One region of the Dehalobacter sp. TeCB1 genome, then DNA from elsewhere that is predicted to be linked to it. Evidence: riboswitches for the same ligand, from Rfam matches in the RefSeq annotation. Region 1 holds a riboswitch; each other region holds the start of a gene.

Region 1 (5,433 bases):
GCCATATGTTTTTGGTACGCCTTGGAGCGGTTCTGAATTTCTTCATAGTAATGACTCCGCTCCTTTATCTGCAATCGTCATGTTGGAACAGGCCAAGGAAAATCAGATATTCAGATTAAATAATCAGCAAGCAATTAACCGTTTAATGCCCAGAGTTTTTCTTCCTTATTTTGACCAAAACATGATGAATAAGGCACTCAGTATTTATGAAAAAATCATTCGTAGTGTCCCGGTGTATCTGCTGCAATGTCGTCCTGATCGGGAAGCTGTGGAGTTGGTTTACCGATGTCTGGAGTAAAAAGAGTTAAAGCTGCAAATCTGTTCCCTTTGGTTTCAGATCTTCTCGAAAAAGGTCAGAGTGTCAGGCTTTCTGTTTCAGGTGACAGCATGTATCCTTTTTTGCGGGATGGCATTGACAGCGTGGAATTTTCCGTCGGGACTTTTGAAAATCTCAAAAGAGGGGATACTGTTCTGATCCGAAGGACGAATGGCTACTACGTAATGCACCGGGTCTGTCGAAAAAAAGCGGACTGTTTTTATATGGTCGGTGATGCCCAGCAATGGATTGAAGGGCCGCTCTATCCCGAGCAGCTGATTGCTGTAGTCAGCGCGATTTGGCGTAAAGATCACCATATTCCGTGTTCAAAATGGTGGCTAAAGCTATTGGTAAACATTTGGTTAACGCTGCGGCCTTGCAGGTATTTCATTCTGCGGGTTTACAGAAAACTGAGAAAAATATTTTAGACAAAATTACGGAGATCTACGGCACAATGGTAACAGACAGTACAGAATCGGGAGCTAGACCAGATGATCATCAAAGATGAATTCATTAAAGGCATTCACTTTATTCGTTGGATAAAACCGGATATCATGCCCTTTATACCGATGCTTATTTGTATTTTACTCATCAGTTGCACCGGAGGGCTTTTCGGGGTAGCGATCGCTATTTTATCCAAGCATATGATTGATTATGCGGTGGCCGGAGAACTCGCTCGGGCTGGATTCGTTGGTATTGCCTTTGCAGGAGCTATCATTCTTAATCTTTTGTTATCGATCGGGAATTCTCTTCTTTCAATCCGCGTCAGCGAAGCATTTTCCAATGCGATGAGGCAGCGTTTTTTCAAGAGGCTGTTAGAAACGGAATGGCTGCCGCTTTCCAGCTATCACAGCGGTGACCTTATCACACGTTTGACCAGTGACGTGGGGAATATCACCAATTCTATTGTGGGTGTTATCCCGGGTATATTTGCTTTGGGCGTGCAGATGGTCGCTTCCTTAATGACCCTGTTATATTATGACCCGAGGCTCGCCGTCATTGCCTTTATTCTGGGTCCTTCCACCGTGCTCTTGAGCCGTGTCTTTGGCCGCAAGCTTAAAACACTAAATATCAAAGTACAGGAGTCGGAGAGCCTGTACCGTTCCAATATTCAGGAAGCAATCCAAAATTTTATTATTATCAAGGCGTTCCGTTTGGAGAAGCATCACAGCGATGTTCTGCAAGGGTTGCATCAGAACCGGATGGAATGGATTCTGAAGAAGAACAGGGTGACTTTATCCGCGAATATGATCATCTCTGCCGGTTTTTGGACAGGATACTTGGTTGCGTTTGGCTGGGGGATTTTTCGGCTTTCTCAGAAAGCCATTTCTTTCGGGACCTTAACGGCATTTCTAACATTAGTGCAGCAGGTCCAGACACCTTTTGTCGGTTTGGCGAGGACATTCCCGCAGATTATTGCGATGTTGGCTTCCACTGAAAGGTTAAGGGAACTGGAAAAAATGGCCTTGGAGAAGAGAGAAGGACAGGTTCCAAAATTGAAGGATGTGGGAATAAGCTTCCAACAAATGAGCTTTTTTTACACGGAAGAAAAGGAAACACCTGTCTTGGATAAGATTACGCTGGAAATTGCCCCGGGAGAGCTCGTCGCTTTGGTTGGCCCTTCCGGTGTTGGCAAGACGACGCTGATCAGGCTTGTGCTGGCGTTGTTGAGACCCTCCGAAGGGGAAGTATACTTTACAGATAATACAGGAAAACGGTACGAGGTTACGGCTGCGACGAGGGAATGGATCACCTATGTACCGCAGGGGAATACGTTATTCAGCGGGACAATCGCCGCGAATTTGCGCAGCGGGAAGCTGGGTGCGACTCCTGATGAGATGGAAAAAGCCCTCCTGGCTGCCTGTGCCTGGGACTTTATTCAGGAGCTGCCGAATGGAATGAATACTGTTATCGGGGAGGATGGCCATGGGCTTTCGGAAGGACAAGCCCAACGTATTGCCATTGCACGTGCTTTCTTAAAAAAGGCGCCTGTTATGATTCTGGACGAGGCAACCTCCGCGCTGGATATGGAGACAGAGTTAGAAGTCCTAAAGGCCATCAAAGATTTTAGCAGTAGGTGTACCTGTCTGCTTATTACCCACCGGCAGACTGCTTTAAAGATGTGTTCCAGGATTTTGAAGATTGATAACGGAAAATTATCCGTTGAACCTAGTAGAACGATTCATAATTATCAATAACATTGAAGTTACTAGCTTTGCCCGGGTTGGTCTTCGTAATGATAACCGCTTTCGGCAGATTGCGCCCTCCATGGCGCAAACAGCCGCGCTGCGCAATCCGTGCTCCGCTTGACACTGGCTACTCATTACGAAGACGGATCTGGGGTTAGTCTAAGCTTTAATCTTTTTCTAACAAAAATAGGACGTAACGAAATTTTTACTATCGTTACATCCTTAATATTATTTTAAGAGGATTCATTTTGCTGACTGAGCTCTGTCCCAGGTGTAGTTAGCCGCGGTCATTTGGGCTTCAGTCCTATTCTGCGGGGATGTTTCCCCCATGGCCCAGTCCGAAGTTACATCGAGATAGTACCATTTTGCATCGATTTTGATCATATTCCAGGCGTGGTAGCCTTCAGGATAATAACCGGTAATGATCTTCGACTCCAGGCCTGCCTGCTGCAGCATTTTCTTCATCAGCATGGCATATCCCATGCAGGTTGTTCTGTGATCCGTCAAAGCAGTATAGGTGGTTATTTGTTTCAGGCTGTAATCATATTTCACGTTTTGCACGATCCATTGATGGATGGCAGTTTCTTTGCTTAAGTCGTTCATCTTGGGTGTGATCAGCTTGGCAACAAGCTTTTTCACTGTGCTGTCTACATATTTTTCTTCTTCTTTGGTCGTATGATAGTTGAGGGTGAAATTAATATCCAATTGGCCAGAATGATAGGAATATGTATAACCCATTTCTTTCCACGACAGGCTGAGGTAATCATCACTGCCGGCAGATTGCAAAAAGATGTTTTTGAGGTCTGCGAGGACTGGGGTTGTGTCACCGGTATAGTGAAGGGAAAAAGAATCATCCCGGTCGGTCATATCTGCGGCGATATATTTCTGGAGGTCCGCAATGCATGTCACTGTTTCACCATCCGCCAGGGCAGGTGCCGGGCTGTTCAAAAGCAGCAGGGATAATGTGAGGGCAGTGGTGGCAACCAGGGAAACAATTTTTTTGGACATCGAAAACATCTCCATTTCATTCATTTGTTGAAAACAAAAATGCCGCTTAACCTTTTTCAGGCAAAGCGACAAAAGCTTTGAATAACCGTTCGGTGGCTTGGCAGTCATCAGTATCCATACTGGAAGACCCATAGCTTTGCGTCCTTAGCTTTCGCTAAGTTTGCCTTTATCGCTGATCATTATTTAGTTGTCAACAAACATGAACCGGAGTAAAGAAAAACATTACGCATAGTCAGGTAATGTTACACATATACTGAACTACCGGCAACCCGACTTTCATAGCATAAATAGAACATATGCCTTAGACTCGTGGCTTTGCGTCCTTGCCTTTCGACAAGTTTGCTTTTTACATGCAGCAGTAAAAATATTGGTATTAATTGTATTTTATTATAGATAATAAGAAATGTAAATAGGTTGTCCGTATTTTTTATTTCGAGATGTCGAAGGAAGCGAAAAGTAGTAATAGAATTAGAGAATTTTAGGGATTTATATTATAAATTTAATACTTTGTGACACAAGAAAATGGATTGACAGGAAAATATTGTAAGCATATAATGGGCATATATGTTTCGAAGCAATCATAAATTCAAATATTGTGAATTTGTTTATTGTGGGAGGGGAAGGAAATTGAATAAAAAAGCATATACGGCTCCAAAGCTTATTGTACTAGGTAATGTGGCTGAGTTAACGAAAGGTTCCAAAGGGACGTGGACAGGTTTAGATATCGTTGTCTCTTATTCAGTAGCTCCAGATGATCCTGAAATTTTTGGCAGCTAAGTTGATAAAACTATGAAATAATACCGGAAAAGGGCAAACCAGTTGAAAAGCTGGGACGCAAAGTCAGAAGTCTAAAGTGCAATATTTGTACAATGACCGTTCGGCTGCCAAAATGTTGGCGGTTTTTTTATTTTCTGGACTTACATAAATACTTAAAAGATAGAAAATTACTTTCTCTTGGCTTGGGAGTACGCATATCTCAGTATGCTTACAGGGGAGTCAATAAAAGATTGGAAGATGGTGAAAGAATGAAGAAAAGAAAAGCGTTTATCCCGGTTTGTTTGGTTTTTGCTATGCTATTTACACTTGTAGCTGGTCCGGCAGCATTTGCGGCGCTGAGTTTTAATGACAAAACATTTACCGGTGCTTATGGAACATTTAATGGTCCTACAGCTTCTGTAGTTTATAATGGAAAGCTGTATGTAACAGATTTCTACAACGGCCGTGTCGTTGAGTTTGATGCCGATACCGGTAATTTCTTGTTTGAATATGGTCAGACAGGGAGCGGCAATAATCAATTTAATTGTCCCAGTGGAATTGCCGTTGACGGTTCAGGCTTCCTCTATGTTGCAGACACGTATAATAACCGGATTATCAAGTTTAAACCCAATAATGGAGCGATCACTGGGTGGACTACTTTTGGCAGCGGCTATAATATGCCACAGGGAGTCACTGTAAAAGGGACGAATGTCTATGTTGCCGATACCTACAATAACCGCATCCTAAAGTTTTCGGATTTGAGTGGCAGTTCTTTCGTGGAAATCGGAAGTGCAGGGGATGCCAATGGTAAATTTATGAGACCGTATGATATTGCTGTTGATTCATTTGAAAATATATGGGTATGCGATACTTTTAATAACCGCGTTCAGAAATTAGATAAAAACGGAGTTTACATTGGAAAAGTTACATCGGATATGTGTTATGGGATATCAGTTGACAAGTACGATAACATCTATGTAGCCGAAAGACAAAATAGTGTAATTAAGTGCATTAAGGCCTATGCAACGCCGATTGCTTTTATCAGTACCTCTAGCGGGTTTGTCAGACCGATTGGAACGGATGTCGATTCTAACGATAAGCTTTGGGTGGTTGACGTTAACTCCGGTAAGGTTCATTATGCTCAGATACAGAATCCAAATATTG
Region 2 (5,433 bases), on a different contig from region 1:
TATGCTGCAGGGACCTCTCTGCAGCATTTTTTATTGAAGAAAAAACAATTATCAAAAAGGAAGGATTGCTATGATTTCTGTATGTATTTCGGGTCTTGGCAGAACAGGTAAGGAAATTGCCGGAGTATTATTACAAGAAGATGATATCAGAATCGTAGCGGCAATATGCAGTCGCCCACAGCCATAAAAGAGGCAAACATTTAGGAGAGATTAAAGGAGGAACAGGCTGAATAAAGATTGGAGAGGAGCATAATGAAATGCCGAGAGATTACAGGGATATACCTTTATGGAAAGATATAACGACAGAACAATGGCAGGATTGGCAATGGCAGATTGCCAATCGAATCACCGGAATAGATCAGTTGGTACAGGTGGTCAATCTTACCCAGGATGAGCGCCAGGGAGTAGAAGTAAGTCTTAAAAAATTACGTATGGCAATAACACCCTATTATGCGATGCTCATGAATCCTAATGATGCGCATTGCCCTATACGGCGGCAAGCAATACCGACGGTTCATGAAACTAAAATATCCAAGTTCGACAGTTGTGATCCGCTGCATGAAACAGTCGACTCGCCAGTCCCGGGTCTTACTCACAGATATCCGGACAGGGTACTTTTGCTTATTACTGATCAGTGTTCAATGTATTGTCGCCACTGTACAAGAAGACGATTTGCCGGGCATGAGGATAGGGCTCTTTCCCAGGACAATATCAAACGGGCGATTAATTATATCAGAGCGCATAAAGAAGTCAGAGATGTACTTTTGTCAGGAGGGGACGCCTTATGCCTCTCTGATGAAAGGCTGGAAGCAATCATAAGATCAATACGAGAAATCAAACATGTGGAAATAATACGGATAGGCACAAGAACACCAGTTGTCATGCCTCAGAGAATTACCGATACGCTCTGCAAAATGCTGAAAAAATATCATCCAATTTGGCTGAATACTCACTTTAACCACCCCAAGGAATTGACAGTTGAGGCTCGCATGGCATGTGAGAAATTGGCAGATGCCGGAATTCCTCTTGGCAACCAATCTGTACTTTTAAAAGACATTAACGATTGCCCCTATATAATGCGTGATTTGGTTCAGAAACTGGTAAGCTCCAGAATTAGACCATATTACCTTTATCAGTGCGACCTTTCAGAAGGAATAGAGCATTTCAGAACTCCGGTTTCTGTAGGGATTGAAATCATAGAAATGCTGCGTGGACATACCTCGGGTCTAGCTATTCCACAGTTTGTTGTGGATGCGCCTGGAGGCGGGGGGAAGATCCCAGTCAATCCACAATACTTGATTTCATATTCCCCTGAAAAGGTCATTCTTAGAAATTATGAAGGTGTAATTTGCACGTATAGCGAGCCTCGGGATAAAACGCACCAGTGCCGAAAATGCGGCACGTGCAGTAAATTCAAGAATAAAGAATACCGGGGATTAGAAAAGTTATACAGAGATGAACAAGTGTGCTTGATTCCAAGTACAAACGTAAGACTCAACAAGAGGGAGGACTTCCATGAATATAGATCAAGACGAATGTAAAAATTTATATACAAACTTTTCGGGTGTGGACATGTACGTGGATTATCGCAATAAAAGGCTTAAAATATTGAGTCATTCTCTTTTGTCTGAGTTGATAATCAAAGAGATTATTGATTATTCCAAAAAAGAAAATCTGGGTAAGATTATTGCGAATTGTTATAAACAAGATCTTAGTCTCTTTGAGGAATGTGGGTTTGTAGCAGAGGGGGTTATCGACGGTTTTTTTCAGGGAGAGGATGCAACTTGTATGTCCCTTTTTCTTGATACGAAGCGCAAAAATTCACTCTATGAGGAGAAAGAAAACAGAATTATCGATTATTGCGTTAAGAATACCAATAAATTCGAGCTGACTAAGAATAAAAACTATACGATAAGGCAGGCCGTGCCGGACGATATTCCCCAGATAATTCAGCTTTTTCAAACGGCATTTGAAACCTATCCAACTCCTATTTTCAGCAGAGAGTATCTTCAAAAAGTCATGCAGGATCATATTTTGTATATGGTAGCGGAAGAAGAAGGAAAAATTATCAGTATTGCTTCGGCGGATCTTGACAAACAACACATGAACGCTGAAATAACTGATTGCGCCACTTATCCAAAGTATAGAGGCAGAAACATATTAAGCGAATTGATATTCCAACTGGAAACACACTTGAAACGCAATGGCTTTGCTACAGCATATAGCCTTTCAAGAGCTAACAATCTTGGAATCAACAGGTCTTTAAGCAAGCTGGGGTATATGTATCGGGGTAGACTAATCAACAACTGCCATATTTGCGGCGGTTTTGAAGATATGAATATTTGGGTAAAAACTTTAAAATAGTAAAATACTATTTTGTAAGTCAAGGGGAAGAAGATTTTTGAGAGATAGCCTGATTTGCTAAAGGATTATATTAAAAAACAAAATACTTAAGATAAATACCTGGACACTTCAGCATAAAGTGGATATATTCAGGGTATTCAAAAGAATAATTTTCTGTTATAATATAAAAGCTTAAGCAAAAATAACAATATATAGTTGTACAGGTTGATGCAAACTTCGTGAAAGTGAAGGACGCTAAAGCTATGGGTCTAAGGTTGCTTGTAAGTTGCTATGATTGCCAGGCTGCAAGTAATATGAACTTCTTGGGGGGGAGTAGTTCCGTTTTGGAGTACTCTCTTTTTTATATCTTTAATTTTCACTTGGGAGGATAGTACATATGAAACAAATGGGCATCGGACAAGCATTCAGAGCAAATTTTCTGGGTCATGCTCCGGACTGGTACAAAAGAACAATTCTTGCTTTTCTGGTGTTGAACCCTATTTTGATGGTTACCGCCGGTATGTACGTTACCGGGTGGGTGTTGATTGTCGAATTTATTTTTACCCTGGCAATGGCGTTAAAATGTTATCCGCTTCCTGCCGGTGGGCTTCTGGCGATCGAAGCCGTTGTGCTCGGACTTACTAACCCTCATATGGTCTATCACGAGGTTGAAATGAACCTGCCGGTTATTCTTCTTCTGATGTTCATGGTTGCCGGGATCTATTTTATGAAAGAAGGTCTTGTGTACCTGTTTTCCAAGCTCCTTACTAAAGTACACTCTAAAGTCGCGCTTTCATTCCTGTTCGCTGTACTGGGTGCGGTTCTTTCCGCGTTTTTGGACGCGCTGACCGTAACGGCAGTGATTATCGCCGTGGCCTATGGTTTCTATAGCATCTTCCACAAGTTTGCTTCCAGCGAAAAAGTATACGAAACGTATGACATTAATCACGACCATAGTGTTGATGAGAAACTTCATGAGGACCTGGACGAGTTTCGTGGTTTTCTGCGTAATCTTATGATGCATGGTGCTGTGGGCACTGCGCTGGGCGGAGCAATAACACTGGTTGGTGAACCGCAGAACCTGTTGATTGGCTCCATTATGCAATGGGACTTCGTAGATTTCTTTATACAATGTGCCCCTGTGTCTATCCCGGTATTGATCGTTGGTCTTCTGACCACCATTATCCTTGAAGTTACTAAGTTCTGGGGGTACGGCTACCAGCTTCCGGAATCTGTGAGAAATGTTATGGAAGATGATGTAAAAGTCAAAGATGCTGCCAGGAATATGCGCGGACGTGTGCGCCTGATTGTTATGGCTTTGTGCGGCGTTATGCTGATCTTCTCCCTGGCACTGCACTTGGCGGAAGTAGGTATTATTGGTCTTATGATTATTATCCTGCTTACTGCTTTCAACGGGGTTACTGAAGAAAAGCGCATCGGTCATGCGTTTGAAGAAGCATTGCCGTTTACTGCGCTGCTGGTCGTATTTTTTGCCGTCGTTGCGGTTATTCATGACCAGCATTTGTTTACGCCGATTATTCAATGGGTGCTGAACATGGAAGGGCAGAACCAGCTTGTGGCTTTCTTTGCGGCCAACGGTGTCCTTTCGGCAATCAGTGACAATGTTTTTGTGGCTACGGTATATATGACTGAAACACAGCAAGCGTTTGAAGCCGGAGCTATTGCGCTGGAGCAGTACAACAAGCTGGCAGTTGCCATCAACATGGGTACAAATATCCCTTCCGTTGCCACACCAAATGGTCAGGCGGCGTTTCTGTTTCTCTTGACTTCTGCACTTGCACCGCTGATTCGCCTGTCTTACGCTGAGATGGTAAAACTGGCTCTGCCATACGCCGTCGTTATGACTGCAACAGGTTTACTGGCAACAATGTACCTGTTATAACACTTAAGGATATCAAATTACAAGGGTTTGAGCATTACTGATTTTTTAGTATCTCGACTTTCGGTGACCTTATATACGATGAGAAAGATTGTCCGTTGTTAAGACTGAGGTTGTCACACTTTTAAGCCTGTCCACAGATCCTACGAGTGAAGTTAGCCCCAAGGAGTGTGGATATCATGACTGATCCAATAACTAATACAGTATCTAATACACAACGGATATCATCAGGGGACGCACGCCGCATGTCATCGCGGCTGAAATTAACATGATCAAATACTGGACGGAGAGTATCTACCTTGCCGCCGCTGTCGAGATTAGAAGGCGGCTGACGGAAGCCAAGGCCCTGCTTATGTTTGGAGAATGGGGCCAGTGGCTGGAGGAGTCGGTCAGTTACTCTCAGCGTACGGCCGACAGACTGATGAAGGTCTTCAGAGAGTACGGGAGCAAACTGCCCGAGGCTTCCGCCTGCAGCTCAAATTGCGCCCTGGTGCGTAATTTGACATACTCCCAGGCGGTGATCCTCTTAGGAGTCCCGGAAGAAGGGCGAAAAATGCGTTACAGATAGTCTAAGTTAATTCTGTTCTCCGCCCAAAATAAGTACACCTTTCGGATAATGATCCTGCACCCAGATCAAACTATTTTTGTCTGTTATCTCCTGGATATGTTTCTTATAGGCATCATACCAGTCCTGATGATTCGTACTGGCATATTTGATATCCTCACTGCCAAGGATCTTTCGGCACAGGATCTCCATCAGACTTCCCTTTAAGCCTGTCTGCCCGCCTTTCGCAAATTCGGAAAACAGGTAAGGCAGTGCTTGTTCATCCATGGCCAGAATGATATTGTACTCTGCCTGATGCGCTTTGATATAATCATAGGGATTGGAGGAAGGTAAAGGCGATGACATGATTTTCTCCAAGCACAGCTCAATCTGCTTGGCTTTGTTGACCGCCGTATTTCCTTCATTTCCAAGACTGAAGTACGCATGCTCCAGACGCGTAAGCAATTCCTTCAGCAAATCGGCACTTTCGGCATATACACGTACATCTCTCTGCATCATTTGCTCCATTCTGCTTCTTAAGTAAGTCGTGCTATATCCTTCATATTTTCCCACGCTGTCGGTAAATTTTATGTTAATGACTTCAACATTATCTACTAGGCTGAACAACAGGATGGCATTGCGCCCA
Region 3 (5,433 bases), on a different contig from region 1:
AACAGACAGCCCTGGCACTTTGTCTGCCTGATAGCTGTCTGTTTCTTCTAAGGAGGTATTTAATGTGATTTGAATGATTCTCAGTTATCGAAAATATAAAGTCCTATCTTTTTCCTTGCCCTTTACCGTTATTCCCGTTATTTGAAGAGGTATTTATGACCGTGTTCTGAACGGTCTGTGCATCGACTTTTGTTTCATCCGAAGTAGACTGGTCATCGGCTGTGGCATTCTGATCGTCTGCAACTGTTGCATCCTGTTCGTCCCCTGCTTCCAGGCTATCTTCCTGGTCGCTCACGGCTTGTTCCCTAATGGTTTTCTTGTATTCCTTCATAATTTTGGCTTGCTCTTTCAAGGCTTCCTTCGTTTCTTTGTTCGTCTCTACTTTGATTTTCTGAACATCTTTTCTGAGGTCCTGCATGTCATTTTTATATGCTTGAGCCTGTGTTACTTTTTCCAGAGCGGCTGCGATGGCAGCCTCATCACCTGAAGCACGGGCCTGTCCCAATTCCGCCTTGGCTGCTGCAAATTCCTGCACAGCTTCAGCATAGGCTACTTTCGCAGCCACATAAGCTTTCATGGCAATGGTGTTCTGAACTTCGGCTTGGATGATATTCTGCATGATTTCGGCCTGTTCTTCTGTCAGACCTCCGGTGATTTTAAGGACGATCTTGTCGGCATCACTTTGGACAAGTTCAATGCTGGCGAGTAGATTGCTGATGACGGTATTTTCTTCTGTGTCAACTGCCGCCGTTTCATCCGTGGCTGTCTCATCAGTAGTTGTTACTTCGATGGAAGCTGCAGTGGTTTCTTCGGCAGTGGTAGTATCTGTACCCGTAGTATTCGTTCCGTCAGCTGCTTCGGTATCTTCAATGATCTGTTGAACCTGAAAGTTGGCTTTCTTTATCGTATCCGAGTAGGCTTGCAGAACCTGTTCCATCAAATCCAGCTGGTTTTCCTCGGACATGATTTCCGCTTCGGCCAGCCTCTCATTGGCAAACTCAACGAGCAGTTCCGCTCTTCCTTCATCAGAGAAAGTCACAGCAACCTGGACACTTTCGATCATCTGTTCGATTGAATAGAGCCAGCTGTCCGGCGTTACACCGGCTTCATCTTCAACAGCTACCTCATTCGTCGGATCTGTTGCCGTGGAATCCGTTACGCTAGGGTCAGTTGGCGTAGTATCCACTGTGGTTGAATCTGTGGCGGTTGGATCAGCAAAAACACAAGAAGGTGCGACCGCAATAATTAAAAGGACACAGAGAATCGAAACCAGAATCTTTTTATGGATCATTCTATCTACCCCTTTCGGTAACCCGGCTGTCATAACCTTGCGGCTTTAGACCCGTGGCTTTGCGTCTCCGTCTTTCGACGGATTTGCCATTATCGTTTTGGCTGTGGTCATTATAGTATAGATATTTTAGAAGTTCAATGTTTTGGGTCCTTTTTCAGACCAATGGGGTACAAAAAATGAGACTTTCGTCTCATAAAAAGCATGGAAGCTTTTAGAAACAAAGAAGTGCCCTTACGGACACTTCTGTAAATGCTTGACATTGGTGGATTAACAAGACGAATTTATTTACAAAGTCATGAGATCTTCAATCTGTTTCTCCAGGCTCGTACTGATTGACGAACTGTTGCCGACGATACTGGCTCTGGCGATATAGCCGCGGTTGTAGGTCAAGAAATACTGCAGCGATGACGGTAGATAGTTCTGCGGAACGGCTACGATGATTGCGTCATTTTTAGCGGCGAGGGCGGCTGCCAGAAGGGCATCGGCTTTTGGTTTCCCGGAGGTCACGTCTTTGGAAGAAGCAAGGGCAGAACAAAAATAGATTTGGGACTGATCCGTGAAAAGGCTCCTCAAAATCGCCCATTCAGTAGCGTAGCGGTCAGTACCTCCCAGCCGTTCGACGACATAGTTCTTGTTCAGCGCAGATTCTACGGAAGAGCTGATGACACTTTCTCCGCCGAGAAGGATAACTTTAGATGGATTAAGGCTCAAAAGCTGTGCTTGGGTCACAGCCGGAATTTTATCTTTGTCCGTAAGCAAAATCGGATAACCTTTAGCTGCGGCAAAGGTACTTGCTGCCAAGGCATCCGGTTCACCCTGACCATAGGCTAAATAGATTGTATTGGCAGAACCTATCCACGAAGCAATATTAACGGAAGTTTCATAGCGGTTCGACCCGCTGATCCGGCTGACTGTATAGCCCGCAGTCTGAAGCGCTGTTTCAATGTTCTGGGATATTGCACTGTATCCGCCGATTATGATAACTTTTGTTGCACCTAAAGCGGATATCTGCGACGATATTCTGCTATCCAACTGTGATGACGGATTCATCAGGATTGGTGCATCATATTTTTTAGATAATGGTACCGAAGCTAAGGCATCCGCCAGACTATCGTCGCGCGTGACAATTACGGTGGAGGCGGATGACCATCCTGCTTCGGCAACGCTGATTGATAAGTCCTGATTGTTACTAGCAGAGCCCCCGATTCGTACATCCTGAGAATAAGAAGCTCCTGCCACGAGAGTTCCGATTTCATATCCGTTGAACAAAAACTTAATTGTTCCTTCTTTACTAGGTGTTACATAAACAGAGTAAGTCCCATCTAAGGCTGTTGTACAGCTTATTGTATTGTCTATCCCTGCATCGCTGCCGTCCAGGGTGATCGTTTTTTTTGCAAGCAATTTTCCATTATTGTCTTTCAATGTTCCGGTAATTAAAGATTTTTTATATTTTAGCGCATCACCGGTTATTGTGATCACGGGTTTGGATACGGTCAATACCCCCACAGCGTAATACCCGCTACTGTCATAAAGATAGAGATAATAGATGCCGGTTGTATTGAACGTTACATTGTTAAGCGTATAATTCCCACTGCTTCCGGAAGCGGAATAATATCCGATGTTATTACCGCTTGTATCAGTACTATAAGCTGTGATATTTCCGGAAAAACTTCCCCCGTTGAGATTATACAGATATAGTTTTATGTTTGTGGTCTCACCGATAAGTATATTACTGTCACTGGATGTCTGGAAAGCTAAACCGCCTAATTCCGTACCGGTAATCACAGCAAAAGCCTGTATGTTTCCAGAGAAAGTCAGGGTCAGAATTATAAAAAGAACAGTCACGCTCTGAATTATTGCTTTCCTTTTACTTCTCTTACTTTTGCTTCGTAACCTGACATCTCCCATCCCTGAATTTCCTGCTTCGGTATTACCTTTCCTCACCCATCCAGGACTTAAGTTCGGTCTTCTCCTATTCTTTATATCCATCATGTCTATTAATTGCTCCTCTCTGCTTATTCATACCTTAGCGCATCAATCGGATTAAGGGATGAAGCCTTTTTTGCCGGAAAGACACCGAAGACGATCCCGATCAAAGCTGAGAAGGTGAAGGCCAAGATAACGGAAAACATGGACACCTTGGTCGTCATACCGACAACCTTGGATACGCCAAGTGAACCTCCCCAGCCCAGTAATATCCCGATGATGCCCCCCATGACACTCAATATGACCGCTTCTATCAGAAATTGCAGCAGAATATCCGTCTCCTGCGCCCCGATTGCTTTCCGGATCCCAATCTCCCGTGTCCGCTCCGTTACGGAAACAAGCATGATATTCATGATGCCGATTCCGCCGACGATCAAGGAAATCGCCGCGATCCCTCCGAGAAGCATGGACAGCGTCTGGGTAACTGATTGCATGGTCTCCAATACTGTTGCCTGATTGGTAGTGGAAAAATCATCCTCATCACTCGCGCTGAGTTTATGTGCAGAGCGCAGCAGCGTTGTAATCTCACTTTGCGCTTTGGTCATCACATCCGGGGAAGCCGCCTGAACAAAAATCTGCCGGATAGACTCACTTCCGGTCAGCCGAAGCTGTGCTGTCGTAATCGGCATCAAGATCATATCGTCGCTATTGGAAAAACCTGAGGAACCTTCACTGGCTGTGACTCCAATGACCTGAAACGGAATGTTGTTGATCTTGACGGTCTTGCCAATAATACTGTAATCCAGCGTCCCCAGTAGGCCTTCCACGACTGTCGGGCCGAGAACCACAACGCGTTTATACTGGTTCATCTCCTGCTCGGTAAAAAATCTGCCCGCACTTAATGATGTGTTCCGTACATCAAGATAGGTAACTGTCGTACCGTATATATTTGTCTGGGTATTGCCGCTTGCATAGATTACCTGCGCGTTCGTCGAGGCTACCGGGGCAACAGCTTTAATGTAGGTTCCCTTTTCCGCTAACAAAGTGGCATCGCTCATTTTGAGTGTCGCTGCGCTACCCATTCCTCCCCGGACTCCGCCGGAATTGGACTGACCTGCCGTTATCGTCAACAGATTGGATCCTAATCCTTCAATTTTGGATGTAACAGATGCCGAAGCACCGCTGCCAATTGCGACCATGGCAATCACGGCACCAACCCCAATAATGATACCCAGCATGGTCAGTATGGATCGAACTTTATTGACCCGGATCGCCCTGATGGCGATACGGATGCTTTCTAAGATGTTCATCAGCCGGTCTCCTCCTGCGTATCGATTCGGGATGGGGATGCTTTCCTCGGATTGGCTACAGCCTCATCCTTTTCAATCCTTCCATCCTTGAACCGGACGATCCTGCGGGTATACGCCGCAATATCCGGCTCATGTGTCACAATCACGATCGTATTTCCTTTTACATGCAGTTCCTGAAAAATCGCCATAACTTCCTCGCTGGAACGGCTGTCCAAATTACCCGTCGGCTCATCTGCCAGAATAACGGATGGATTCGTTACCAACGCCCGGGCGATCGCCACCCGCTGCTGCTGTCCGCCGGAGAGTTCCTGGGGCTTATGATGGATCCGGTCCCCAAGACCGACTGACTTCAACGCCTCGATCGAACGGTCCTTCCGTTCTTCTCTGCCGACTCCCGCATAAATCAGGGGCAATTCGACGTTTTCCAAAGCGCTCGTTCGCGCCAGCAGGTTGAAGCCCTGAAAGACAAACCCCAGTTTTCGATTCCGGATCGTCGCCAGCTCTCTTTTTGAGGCATGGGAAACGTCGATCCCGTCGAGGTAATATTCCCCTTCTGTCGGCGTATCCAAACATCCCAGCATATTCATCGTCGTCGATTTGCCGGAGCCGGACGGACCCATGATGGCCACAAATTCCCCTTGGGAAATCGTCAGCTCGATACCGCGTAGAGCTGCCACTTGAACATCACCCGTCTGATAGATTTTTTTTATCCCTTTAAGCGTAATCAATGCCCGTAAACCTTCCTCTCCGCATGCTTCTTATTGTCCTGGGCCTCCGGACGGCGGTCCGCCATTACCTCCTCCGGTAAGGCTGCCTAACCCGCCCATACCTTGCGAACGGTAACTCTTGCTTGAACTTGAACTGCTTGAGGAAGTACTGCTTGTTGACGTCGCAGTGACAGTACGA

Evidence for each region. A riboswitch is a leader RNA that binds a small molecule or an ion and turns the genes downstream of it on or off. The one in region 1 is predicted to bind cyclic di-GMP.
Region 2: linked by a shared signal. The riboswitch ahead of nhaB (sodium/proton antiporter NhaB) and the one ahead of A7D23_RS15755 (transglutaminase domain-containing protein) in region 1 are both predicted to bind cyclic di-GMP.
Region 3: linked by a shared signal. The riboswitch ahead of A7D23_RS14140 (DUF5667 domain-containing protein) and the one ahead of A7D23_RS15755 (transglutaminase domain-containing protein) in region 1 are both predicted to bind cyclic di-GMP.

The regions. Positions count from the first base shown of each region.
Region 1 is NZ_MCHF01000067.1:104,115-109,547, forward strand. It holds gene A7D23_RS14915 (hypothetical protein) at 1-298, shown strand, start outside; gene A7D23_RS14920 (S24/S26 family peptidase) at 286-744, shown strand; gene A7D23_RS14925 (ABC transporter ATP-binding protein) at 808-2,514, shown strand; gene A7D23_RS15755 (transglutaminase domain-containing protein) at 2,749-3,513, opposite strand; cyclic di-GMP riboswitch class I at 3,602-3,688, opposite strand; cyclic di-GMP riboswitch class I at 3,774-3,867, opposite strand; gene A7D23_RS15915 (lasso RiPP family leader peptide-containing protein) at 4,141-4,290, shown strand; cyclic di-GMP riboswitch class I at 4,313-4,402, shown strand; gene A7D23_RS14930 (cell wall-binding repeat-containing protein) at 4,539-5,433, shown strand, end outside.
Region 2 is NZ_MCHF01000063.1:512-5,944, forward strand. It holds gene ablA (lysine 2,3-aminomutase) at 258-1,541, shown strand; gene ablB (putative beta-lysine N-acetyltransferase) at 1,516-2,364, shown strand; cyclic di-GMP riboswitch class I at 2,563-2,654, shown strand; gene nhaB (sodium/proton antiporter NhaB) at 2,741-4,246, shown strand; gene A7D23_RS13440 (DUF3102 domain-containing protein) at 4,512-4,811, shown strand; gene A7D23_RS13445 (M56 family metallopeptidase) at 4,818-5,433, opposite strand, start outside.
Region 3 is NZ_MCHF01000065.1:160,438-165,870, reverse strand. It holds gene A7D23_RS14140 (DUF5667 domain-containing protein) at 104-1,291, opposite strand; cyclic di-GMP riboswitch class I at 1,305-1,389, opposite strand; gene A7D23_RS14135 (cell wall-binding repeat-containing protein) at 1,577-3,283, opposite strand; gene A7D23_RS14130 (ABC transporter permease) at 3,307-4,527, opposite strand; gene A7D23_RS14125 (ABC transporter ATP-binding protein) at 4,527-5,255, opposite strand; gene A7D23_RS14120 (HlyD family efflux transporter periplasmic adaptor subunit) at 5,286-5,433, opposite strand, start outside.